DNA from 3 places in the Vibrio owensii genome. Region 2 is predicted to be linked to each of the others. Evidence: predicted binding sites of a transcription regulator. Region 2 holds the regulator's gene; each other region holds the start of a gene.
The links. Region 2 encodes CRP, which controls carbon source genes, mostly activating them, when cyclic AMP is high. Its sites were predicted from a motif close to TGTGANNNNNNTCACA; they were not measured.

Region 1: the regulator CRP is predicted to act here: its motif matches at 2,300-2,315, upstream of udp (uridine phosphorylase).
Region 3: the regulator CRP is predicted to act here: its motif matches at 1,007-1,022, upstream of malT (HTH-type transcriptional regulator MalT).

What each region holds. Positions count from the first base shown of each region.
Region 1 is NZ_CP019959.1:812,921-817,054, forward strand. It holds gene A9237_RS03505 (DUF1887 family protein) at 124-1,284, shown strand; gene udp (uridine phosphorylase) at 1,446-2,204, opposite strand; gene A9237_RS03515 (IS110 family RNA-guided transposase) at 2,698-3,711, opposite strand; gene A9237_RS03520 (zinc/cadmium/mercury/lead-transporting ATPase) at 3,825-4,134, opposite strand, start outside.
Region 2 is NZ_CP019959.1:2,137,272-2,141,405, forward strand. It holds gene A9237_RS09750 (DUF1338 domain-containing protein) at 52-843, shown strand; gene crp (cAMP-activated global transcriptional regulator CRP) at 1,174-1,806, opposite strand; gene A9237_RS09760 (phosphoribulokinase) at 2,046-2,915, opposite strand; gene A9237_RS09765 (YheU family protein) at 3,040-3,252, opposite strand; gene A9237_RS09770 (hydrolase) at 3,318-4,134, opposite strand, start outside.
Region 3 is NZ_CP019960.1:1,916,180-1,920,313, forward strand. It holds gene A9237_RS25080 (glycogen/starch/alpha-glucan phosphorylase) at 1-648, opposite strand, end outside; gene malT (HTH-type transcriptional regulator MalT) at 1,217-3,925, shown strand.

The DNA.
Region 1 (4,134 bases), 1.3 Mb from region 2:
TAAGGGTGACTTTTTATTGAAGTCGCCCTTGTTTTTTATGAGCTGTGTCTACATATGGTTTATATGGCTTGCTCATCCCTTTTCTTTTCTCTTTTCGAGCAAGCCAAATAAGAAGGAAAACCTATGGCTGTTCATGTTGGTATTATCGACCAAGATCCAGTGAGATTAGTCACTCCTCTTTTGGATAATCGCACTGTAAGTACACATATCGTCTTCATCGGCGACAAGAGCCAATCCGATATGTACGAGCGACTGAGCGCAGTATTAGAGCAGCGAGAAATTACGTCTGAATTCTTTGAAATTCCTTCTGCAGTAAACACTTCTCTGATCAAACAATCTGTCCACAAATTGGCAAAAGACCTCCACGACAGAGGTGAAGAAGTTAAACTCAATGCAAGTTGTGGCCTACGTCACCGCCTGCTTTCCGTGTACGAAGTCTTCCGTACTTACCGTTGGCCTATCTTCGTAGTAGAACCGAACAGCGACAAACTGTGCTGGCTTTACCCAGATGGCAAAGAAGATACACAAGTAGAAGACCACATTACCATCTCTGATTACCTCACTATTTTCGGCGCACGCGGTGAGTTCCACCACGTAGACCTTCCTCCTCAACTTGACCAAAAGCTTTACGAATTGGGCGAACGCTGGGCATCTAACGCACTTGAGCTTGGCCCTGGTCTTGCGACACTAAACTACCTTGCAACCACTTGTCGTAAAGAGCAGAAGCTGGATGTTGAGCTTTCTGAGAAACAACAAGGCTACCGCGAACTGAACATGCTGCTGACCGATTTGGTCGAGGCACAAATCGCGACATACGAAAATGGCGTGCTGACGTTTGCAGATGAAGACGCTCGTCGTTTCTCTAACGGTGAATGGTTAGAAACGCTAGTGCACAGCACTGTGAAGCAGATTCAAGACACCATGCCGACGATCCAAGACCGTTCCTTGAACGTGCAGGTTTATCGCAAACTCGGTGAAAGCGAAGTTCGCAATGAACTTGATGTCGCAACAGTGGTGAACAACAAACTTCACATCATCGAATGTAAGACCAAAGGCATGCGCGATGATGGCGATGACACCTTGTACAAGCTTGAATCTTTGCGTGATCTGTTAGGTGGCCTACAAGCTCGTGCCATGCTGGTCAGCTTCCGTCCACTGCGTCATAACGACATCACACGTGCTGAAGACTTAGGTTTAGCACTTATTGGCCCAGACGAGCTGAAAGATCTCAAAACTCACCTAAGCGCTTGGTTTGAAGCCGCTGGTGGTTCTGACGAAATCTAATCGTCGATATCGTTCAAAAATCAAAAAAAAGCAGCCTCGAGCTGCTTTTTTATTGCGTCAGATTTGTTGTTTTAATACTCAGACAAAACTGCCAGATAGAAAAAACCAGAGGCGAACCTCTGGTTTTTCCCGTTTGTTTAAATGCCAACTAAATGTTGTGCTTAAAGCATCTTACGCGCTGCTTCTACTACAACTTTAATTGAGCGAGCTTCCGTTTCTTTCAGCGTTGAATGATCTGGAATCTCTTTTTGTGTACGGTTGATGATTACACCCGCCACACAACCTGCTTTCAGGCCAGAGCTTGCACACATGGTTAGCAGTGTTGCTGACTCCATTTCGAAGTTCAGAACGCCCATGTCTTGCCACTCTTGCATAGAACCTTGGAAACGCTTAACAACACGACCAGAGAATGTGTCGTAACGCTCTTGACCTGGGTAGAAAGTGTCACTTGAAGCAGTCACACCCATATGAACAGTTGCACCAGACTCTTCAACAGCTGCTTTCATTGCTGTTGCGATTTCGAAGTCTGCTACTGCTGGGAACTCCATTGGAGCAAAGTGTAGGCTCGCGCCGTCTAGACGAACAGAACCTGTAGTAACGATCATGTCACCTACGTTTACGTGTGGCTGGATTGCGCCAGTAGTACCAACACGTAGGAAAGTGCGAACGCCAAGCTGCGCTAGTTCTTCTACTGCGATAGATGTAGATGGACCGCCGATACCTGTAGAACAAACCACAACAGGTTTACCGTCTAGCTCTGCACGGTATAGCGTGTATTCACGGTGACTTGCTAGAAATACTGGGTTTTCCATTTCTTCTGCGATTTTTTGTACGCGCGCTGGATCGCCTGGAATGATTGCTAGAGTAGCACCATTAAGATCCGCTTCAGTAACACCTAAATGGAATACAGCTTGAGACATAAGTCGCTCCTTGTTGTGGCTTATTTTGTAAACAATAAGCTCATTAATAAGTTGTTGGGTACAGATGCACTGTAGCGAACCTTTCACCAACATTGAGTGATCACAGTCACAATGAAACAATGTAATAAATCTATACTTTCAAATAAAAACGGTTTGGATCACATTTTAAGAGCCAAAAGATCATTTCGTTGCATACGAATGAGTGATTTGCCAAACGAATTATTCAGCATAGTGATTACCGTTTTATGGACACAAAAATGTATGGTCCGCCCCGTTATTGCAACTACAATTAAGTCATAACGGAGTTGGTTTGCGCTAATGTATTCGGAGTCCTTGTTGGGAGCACTAGCTTCCCAGCTCCACGATGATATCTGCGCCAGATTATCCTTAAAAAGCCAAAAGCATTTAACGCTATTTTTTGTGTCAGGTTCTTAATCTGGTCGATTGACCGTTTTTGTCATCATTTTCATTGGCGTTGCAAACTTGGTTATAGCTATACAACCTTAAAAGCTTGGCGGTGGTACAACACCGCCCAAGCTATTCTTGCTAGCTTGTTGGCAAGTGCTACGACCACAACATTAAATGGCTTCGTCGCCCGAAGTTTGATGAGCCACTCACCAAACACTTTCCCTGTCGTTTCTAGCCTTGAGAGAACGGCTCTTGCTCCATGGATAAACAGAGTTCTGAGATGTTTATTGCCTCGTTTACTTATGCCAAGTAGCTTGGTCTTTCCTCCCGTAGAGAATTGTCTCGGTACAAGCCCTAACCAAGCTGCCATTTCCCGACCATTGGTGAAATTGTTTGGGGAGCTTACGTCAGCAACGCACAACGTTGAGGTAAGGTCTCCAACTCCAGGGATAGTTTTCAGCAATTGTGCACTTTCATTATTATTAACAATAACTTGAAGCTTACTGTCTTGAGCTTTGACCTTTTCATTAAGGTATTTGTAGTGTTCGTGGATAGACACTAATTCACACAGCAAGCTCTCCGGCAGTGCCATTTTTTGTGCTGCTAACCATTGGAAGAGAGACTTCATCTTTGCATGCCCCTTTGGAAAACTCAGGCCGAACTCAAGCAAGATAGCCCCAATTCGAGACATAGCCGCGGTTCTCTCCTTGATATAGCCATCTCTGACACGATGAATCGCTGCAATGACTTGGGCTTCTTCACTTTTTACCGCGACAAACCTCATTGTTGGTCGACCAGCCGCTTCTGCAATTGCTGATGCATCTATGAAATCATTTTTGTTGCCTTTGACATAAGGCTTAACGTACTGGGGAGGAATGAGTCGAACTTGATGGCCGTATTCACCACACTTACGAGCGAGCCAATGAGCACCGCCACAAGCTTCGAAAGCAATGGTTGTTGGTTCGATTTTACAAAGAAAATGTTGGAGTTGGTTTCGATTAAACTTACGACGCAATACTTCCGCACCAGAACGGTTATGAGCGATAGCGTGGAAACAGTGCTTGCCTAGGTCGATACCTAAAATGTGAATAGAAGACATATGGTTCACCTCATTCTGAGGCTTAAGGGCTTGGAGAGTGGGGCGGACCATATAATTAAGCCCAAGACAGGATTGCCTTGGGCTTCTTATTCATCGCTCAGCTGTTAACTGATTTATTTCACTTGTTTTGATTCAAAGCGAAGCAGACGCAGAGCATTCAGTGTAACTAATGCCGTTGCACCACTGTCGGCAAGTACCGCAACCCACAAGCCGGTAATGCCCAGTAAGCTCGTTACCAAGAACACACCTTTTAGACCCAGCGCAAGCGCCACGTTCTGACGGATGTTATTCAGCGTCGCACGTGATAGCTCGATCATACCTGCTAGCTCGATCAAACGGTTGTGAGTCAGTGCAGCGTCAGCCGTTTCAAGTGCAACGTCAGTACCACCGCCCATCGCAATACCAATGCTTGAAGCTTTCATT
Region 2 (4,134 bases):
CGGTCAACTTCCTCTTACCCCTAACTCTACATTTCATAACAAGGAGTCGTTATGACGCCCGATGTGTTATTTGAATCGCTATGGCAAGACTACATTCAACGTCTTTGCCCTTCCGCTGCTAAAGTCCATCAACTTCTTCAAGAAGATGAGCCTCTGATTAATGATCATATTGCGCTACGTACGTTTAATGTCGCTCCCCTAGGCATTGAAACGTTAGCGAAGCCTTTCCTAGCGGTGGGTTACAAAGCCTGTGGTGACTACGTATTTGAAAGCAAAAAACTGGTGGCAAAACATTTTGAGCACCCAGATCCGAAACAACCAAAAGTCTTCATCAGTGAATTGAAAGTGGATGAGTGCTCACCAGAGCTACAAGCCATCGTTCATAAACTGGTAGAGCAGGTTGATGCTTCTAAACTGACAGGCAGTGACTTCTTGTACGGCGGACGTTTGTGGGACCTCAGTTATGCTGACTTCCAAACTTTGGCGAAAGAGAGTGAATACGCTTCTTGGCTTGCTGCGCACGGTTACGGAGCGAACCACTTCACAGTGAGTGTGAATCAACTCAATCAGCATGAAGAAGTAAAGCAAGTGAACGACCACCTACGTACAGTAGGCTTCACCATCAACGAGAATGGCGGTGAAGTAAAAGGTACGCCAGAGGTGCTACTAGAGCAATCATCGACCATGGCAGACAAAGTACCAGTGACCTTTACTGAAGGCGTTGAGGTTATTCCTGGAGGCTTCTACGAGTTTGCTAAGCGCTACCCAATGGATAACGGTGAGTTGTACCCAGGATTTGTAGCGGCATCGGCAGATAAGATCTTCGAGAGTACCAACGGGTAGAAAGAATCGAGAACGTGCTACGCACTAGAGATGCGGGAACGCTTCGCTTCGAGAGGTTTGCACTCTGGAGTGTTGAACGTTTCTGCTTCGAAGGTTGGAGTTTGTTGGGATATCAGAACGGGTTATGACCTGTGGATTCGGAAACGCTTCGCTGCGGGAGGTTTTAACTCTCGGAATCTGAGAGGGCTTTATCTCGTAGGACGAAGTCCGCGCTCGGAACACAGTGTTCCCAATTCTCGGCTCTTTGCTTTCCGTTCCCGATTCCAAAAAACAAAAAAGCCACCAAACTTACATTTGGTGGCTTTTAAATTTTTTAAACGTTAATCGAGATTAACGAGTCCCGTAAACAACGATAGTTTTACCGTGCGCAGAAATTAGGTTCTGCTCTTCTAGCATCTTCAAGATACGACCTACTGTCTCACGAGAACAGCCAACGATTTGACCGATTTCTTGACGAGTGATCTTGATTTGCATGCCGTCTGGGTGCGTCATCGCATCTGGCTGTTTAGCAAGGTTCAGAAGAGTCTGAGCGATACGACCAGTTACGTCTAGGAACGCTAGGTCACCCACTTTTTGGCTAGTAACTTGTAGACGACGAGCCATTTGCGCAGAAAGGCGCATTAGGATGTCTGGGTTAACTTGGATAAGTTGACGGAATTTCTTGAAAGAAATCTCAGCCACTTCACAAGGAGATTTAGCGCGAACCCAAGCTGTACGCTCTTGGTCTTCTTCGAATAGACCAAGTTCACCAATGAAGTCGCCCTGGTTTAGGTAAGAAAGGATCATTTCCTTACCTTCTTCGTCTTTGATAAGAACCGCAACAGAACCTTTAACGATGTAGTACAAAGTCTCTGCTTTTTCGCCCGCGTGAATTAGCGTGCTTTTTGATGGGTACTTATGAATATGACAGTGTGAAAGAAACCACTCTAATGTTGGGTCGGTTTGAGGTTTACCTAGAACCATAATATCTCACTTCCTCTGCAGGGTACGCTTGCGCTATCCATATTTTAGCTAAGCCTGAATTGGCCTACTAGAATAAGAGCACTTTTTATATGCTGCAAGCTCTCTTGTGTTTCGGTTAGAAATAGTATCCTTTTTCGAAAACGATTTCTTGATTTTAATCGTGCCATGATTGAGATTTTGTAAGCAAAACTGTGCACATGATCACGGTATGAAAAGTAAACACTCCAGTAGGGAGGTTTTTAGCCAATTTTCCCTGTTTCGATGAGTTGTTGCAGAATCGGCCTTACTATGAGCTCCATTGCAAAGCTCATCTTGCCGCCAGGAACCACAATGGTGTTATGGCGAGACATGAATGAGCCATCAATCATCGCCAGCAAATACGGGAAGTCGACATTCTTGATACCGCGTAGGCGGATCACCACAAAACTTTCATCCAAACTTGGAATGCCTTTGGCGTTAAGTGGGTTAGAAGTATCGACGGTCGGTACGCGCTGGAAGTTGATATGTGTACGAGAAAATTGCGGGGTAATGTAGTTTAGGTAATCGTCCATTGAGCGCACGATTGAATCCATCACCGCTTCTCTTGAGTGACCACGATCGCGTGTGTCACGAACGAACTTTTGAATCCACTCCAAGTTCACAATCGGTACCATACCAATTAGAAAATCGACGTGACGCGCCACATTGACATCGCCATCTACCACGCCACCATGTAAACCTTCGTAGAACAGCACATCGCTGTTTTCTGGCAGATCTTGCCAAGGTGTAAAGGTGCCCGGCATTTGGTTGTATGGAACGGCTTCATCAAAAGTGTGCAGATAGCGGCGCACGCTGCCAGTGCCATCTTCACCGAACTTGCGGAAGAACTCTTCTAGCCCCGGAAAGTCATTGGCTTGTGGGCCAAAGTAGCTGATGTGTTTGCCTTGCTCACGCGCTTTGCGGATTTCGACATCCATCTCTGGACGTGTAAAGCGGTGGAAGCTGTCACCTTCAACCCACGCTGGTTTGACGTTCATCATATTGAACATCTTACGGAAGGCTTCAGAAGTGGTGGTTGTGCCGGCACCGGACGAACCAGTAACCGCAATGATTGGGTGTTTCGCTGACATGACAAACCTTGTCGAAAATTACTTACCTGTAAAGTGCAGCACACGTATGCTGCACGGTCGATAACCCACTATAGCACGTAACAAGCCCTTGTCATCGAGTGGGATACGGTAAAATGTGAAGGGTCTAAAACTTTGCTTTTAGTTGGATATCAACCGTTTCATGAAGCTCAGAAAATACGATGACCGCTTCGCCTTTCTCTAATTGGGATTTGACCTGATCGATTTTACTTTGCAGTGAAACTTCGACTGAGCCGTAGTCGGTGCCTTCACGTAGCACGAATTCGCGGATCAGGTTTTCTAGTGTCTCTGGCGCAATGTCTTGCCATGGAATGATCATAAATACCTCAAACTTTTATGATGTTTAGTACGTGCAGAAGCCTTATGTCTGGCACGCCCAGTAGTTTACTGTGTTCGCGGTACGGATACAGCAGAAAGGTAGTCTGCGGCGATACTTTCGTAATATGAAGGCAAGGCTTCTTCCAACCAGAACTTAGGTTTTAATGCTGTGCCTGTCAGGAAACCAACGTGACCACCGTGCTCATAAAGTCGGTAATCGATATTGTCTGGCAACACGAATTTTGGGATCACCTCTTCGGTCATAAACGGATCGTCTTTGGCGTGGATGATCAAGGTTGGCAAGGTGATCTGTTGCAACTTGCTTAAACCTGAACACTGATCGTAATAATCTTGCGCGTCTTTAAAACCATGCAGAGGGGCAGTGATCAAGTCATCAAATTCATATAAGCGAGTCACGCGTTTGATCGAGTTATACGACAAGGCGAGTTCACCTTGGATTAAGTCGTGCTTTTGCAGTGCATTGCGTTTGAGTGAAGAGAGCAAGTAACGTCGGTAAACTTTCGAGAAGCCCTGCTCAATACGATTGGCACATGCTGCCAAGTCCAGTGGTGCAGAGACAATGGTTGCGGCACTTAATATTGGGTCGTCTTTATACTCAGCCAAGTAGTTCGCCAGCATGTTACCGCCAAGGGAAATGCCGACCGCAACTTTAGGGTTGTTAGGGAATTGCTGATTGAGTTGCTGAAGAAAGAAACGAGCATCCGTCACTTCGCCAGAATGATAGGCGCGGGCTTTCTTGTTCGGTTTACCGCTGCAACCGCGAAAGTGCATCATGACCGACAGCCAACCCGATTTAGAGAAAGCGTTCATCAAACCGTTCGCATACGGGCTATAGAAGCAGCCCTCCAAGCCATGGAATAGG
Region 3 (4,134 bases), on a different replicon from region 2:
CATTGCTTTTACAGACATGCCAGGAACCCATTTACGAACTTCTTTACCGTTCTCGTTTACCACTTCAACGTGACCGTAGAAGCCGATTTCTTGCGCAAGCTCAGGGCGAGCCACTTCCCAAGGGTAACCTTCAACACCACGCCATGCGTCTGGTGCTTCTTGTTGACGGCCGTCTTTGAACGACTGCTTAAATAGACCGTATTCGTAATGCAGGCCGTAACCTACAGTTGGGAATTCTTGAGCCGCACATGAATCCATGAAACATGCTGCTAGACGACCTAGACCACCGTTACCCAATGATGGGTCGCGTTCTTCTTCTAGAAGGTCTGTTAGGTTGTGACCTAGCTCAGCCATAGCTTCAGTGATCTCTTCGTAAAGACCCATGCTGATTAGGTTGTTACCAGTCAAACGACCGATAAGGAATTCTAGTGAAAGGTAGTTAACGCTTTTCGCTTCTTGGATGCGAGCGTCTGCTTCAGTAGCAAGCAAATCACAAGTCGTAAACTCAGCCAATGCACGACCCATTGCTAGGTACCATGCGCGGCTATCTGCATTTTCAACCGTGTGAGCGTAAGTCACAGATAGATGTTTCTTTACGCTTTCTTGGAACGACTTCTTGTCAAATTGTTTCTGTTGAGTAGGTTTCATTAAGAAATTCTCACGTCTTTTAGTAATTCATCTGCCATACATCGTGCATTTCCCTCTGTGAATAAACATCCTCCCATTTATCCTCCCTACAAGGAGGAGGGGGTAGGGCGTAGAGGGCGTAAGGTTGCAAACTTAGTGATCCAAATCGCAACACAGCAGCCTATAACCCTATTCTTAGTGATTCGGATCACAGCCAACTTTGAGAAAGGTTAAATTTTGTTCATGACGTTTTTTATTCGACAACTCTCATCTGATGTAAAAACTGTCTTAGTGATCACATTAAGCCTTTTAACATCGATAAGTTTTCCGTAATAGATGTGCAACTCTTTCTACATGGAATCAATACCACCGGCTTTTAAGTGACCAAAATCACAAATACAGGGCGTAGTTGGTGGCATTTGCAGCAACCCTTGAGAATTAGGAAGTGGATCAAAGTAACAACCGATTCTGTTGTCGTAACATCGCAAACGACTCACTAGCCTGTACACTTTTTACACAAACTAGAATTTAGTGGTGTGAGTCAGTTTCTAGTTTCGCTAGCTCAAAAAATTTAAGGACAGAATTAATAATGTGGATTCCATCTAAACTTACTCGCCCTGGCCGCTTGCATAATGCGATCGTCCGTCCGCGAGTGTTGGACTTACTACAACAAGCGCCTTACTACAAATTGGTATTGTTCCGCTCGCCTGCTGGTTACGGAAAAACCACCATGGCAGCACAATGGTTGTCAGATAAACCCAACGTAGGTTGGTACAGCATTGATGACAGTGATAACGACGGTTTTCGCTTCGTTAACTATTTGCTGCAAGCTCTAAATAAAGCCACCAACTACAACTGCTCTAACGCTCAGAAATTGGCTGAGAAACGTCAGTTCTCTTCTTTACGCTCTTTATTCAGCGAAGTCTTCGCTGAGATGGCGGATTTTCAGCACGAGTGTTACGTCGTATTAGATGATTATCACCTGATCACTAACGACGAAATCCATGAATCGATGCGCTTCTTCTTAAAGCACATGCCAGACAACCTAACTGTTGTTGTCACAAGCCGTGCAGCTCCGCCGCTGGGGACGGCGAACCTGCGTGTACGTGATTTGATGATCGAAATTGGCAATGAAATGTTGGCATTCGATACTGAAGAAACCACGCGCTTCTTCAATCAACGCATTGCCGACGGCATCGATGAAGACATGGCAAACAACCTACGCACCTATGTGGAAGGTTGGCCATCAGCGCTGCAGCTTATTGCGCTGCAAGCTCAGCATCAAAACCGCACATTGGCGCAGACCGTAGAATCTGTTTCTCAATTCAATCACGCTCACCTTTGGGATTACTTGGTCGAAGAAGTCTTTGATCTCTTGGATAAAGAGACACGTCACTTCTTGATGCAGGTGTCGGTACTTGACCATTTCAATGATGAGTTAGTTTTTGCACTGACCCAGCGTGAAGACGCACTGGGCATGATTGAATCACTCAACCGCTACGGCTTGTTCATCTACCCACTGGAAGGTGAGCAAAACTGGTTCCGTTTCCACAACTTGTTTGGCGAGTTCTTGTCGCATGAGCGTCAGGCGCGTATTCCTCAACAAGAAAAAGACCTTCACCGCAATGCCGCGGTTGCTTGGCTAAAGCAGAAAGCACCACATCAGGCTATCCACCACGCTCAAAAATCTAACGACACCGATTTGATCGTTGAAATTTTGAATGAGTTCGGTTGGAAGATGTTCAACCAAGGCGAGTTAACAACGCTAGAGTCTGCCATCAACCAACTTGATAAAGATCTGCTGTTCAGCCATCCGAAATTATCGATGCTACGAGCTTGGTTAGCGCAGAGCCAACACCGCTACAACCAAGTTGGTAAGCTACTAGCAGAAGCAGAAGAAGAGCATAAAAAGCGTAATATCGAACTCGATACGGGCTACCAAGGTCAAGCCAATGCCCTACTCGCTCAGGTCGCGATCAACAGCAACCAACCAGAGCATGCATTAGAACTTGCCGAGCTTGCGCTTAGCCAACTTGACCCAACCGTATACCGCAGCCGTATCGTGGCGACATCGGTCGTTGGTGAAGTTAACCACGTATTAGGTAAGCTCGATCGGGCATTGCCAATGATGCAACAAACCGAAAAGCTGGCTCGCCAGTATCAGGTTTACCACCAAGCGTTGTGGGCCATCTTGCAGCAAAGCGAAATCATGATTGCGCAAGGTTACGTTCAAGCCGCATTTGAACTGCAAGATTCAGGCTTCCGTCTGATCGAAGACCAGCAGCTTCAGCACGTACCTCTTCATGAATTTTTGCTGCGTATTCGCGCTCAAGTTTTGTGGTGCTGGAACCGTTTGGATGAAGCTGAAGAATGCGCGTACAAAGGTCTGCAGATTCTGGAAAACCACTCGCCGAGCAAGCACTTACATAGCTACTCAATGTTGGCTCGTATTGCGATTGGTCGCGGTGAACTGGATAAAGCAGGTAAATTCATCGAACACATCCAGCATTTGATGAAGCAATCGACTTACCACGTTGATTGGACAGCCAATGCGTCACTTTCTCTGATCTTGTTCTGGCAAGCACGTGGGAACACAGAAGCGATTCAAGAATGGTTGAATACCGCCGTTCGTCCTGAATCAGCATGTAACCACTTCCAGCAACTGCAATGGCGTAACATTGCTCGTGCTCATATCAATCTTGGTCAATACGACGAAGCACGCCAAGCTTTGGACTTCCTACAAAGCGAAGCGCGACGTACGAACCTAGTGACAGACACAAACCGCAACTTAGTCGTAGAAGCAGTATTTGCTGCGCGTCAGAAAGACGAAGAGCAAGCCAAAGCATTGCTAAAAGAAGCACTAGTGATGACTAACCAAACCGGTATGGTTGGTAACTTCCTTATCGATGGTGCAACCATTGGCGGGTTGTTAGAGAAGCTAAGCCTTCGTCACGAACTGGGGGATTTGGAACGTCACCGTGCTCAGCAGTTAATGAAAGACATTTCATCTAACCAACGAAGTCGTTCTATTCACTTCGATGAGGATTTTATCGAGAAGCTAGTCAATCACCCGAATGTGCCTGAGCTGGTTCGTACTAGCCCACTGACTCAACGTGAATGGCAAGTGCTTGGTCTGATCTACTCTGGCTTTAGTAACGAGCAAATCGCACAAGAGCTGGATGTGGCAGGCACAACGATCAAGACTCACATTCGTAACTTGTACCAAAAGCTCAACATTGCCAACCGTAAGGAAGCAATCGTGACAGCAGAGAACTTGTTGCAGCTGATGGGTTACTGATCAGGCTAAATAAATTAGTGCTAAATACGAGGGTTGGCGTTATGCGTCAGCCCTTTTTTATTGCTAATTAAGCGTTGAGAAGTGCAAATTGCAAAGCACGTAGGAAACGTTGTACATATATTACAAACAAAAAAATAGCCAACCGCAATTAAGGCGATTGGCTTATGTATGATGTGAACAATGTGTATTCACTAACAACGTCAGTTGGC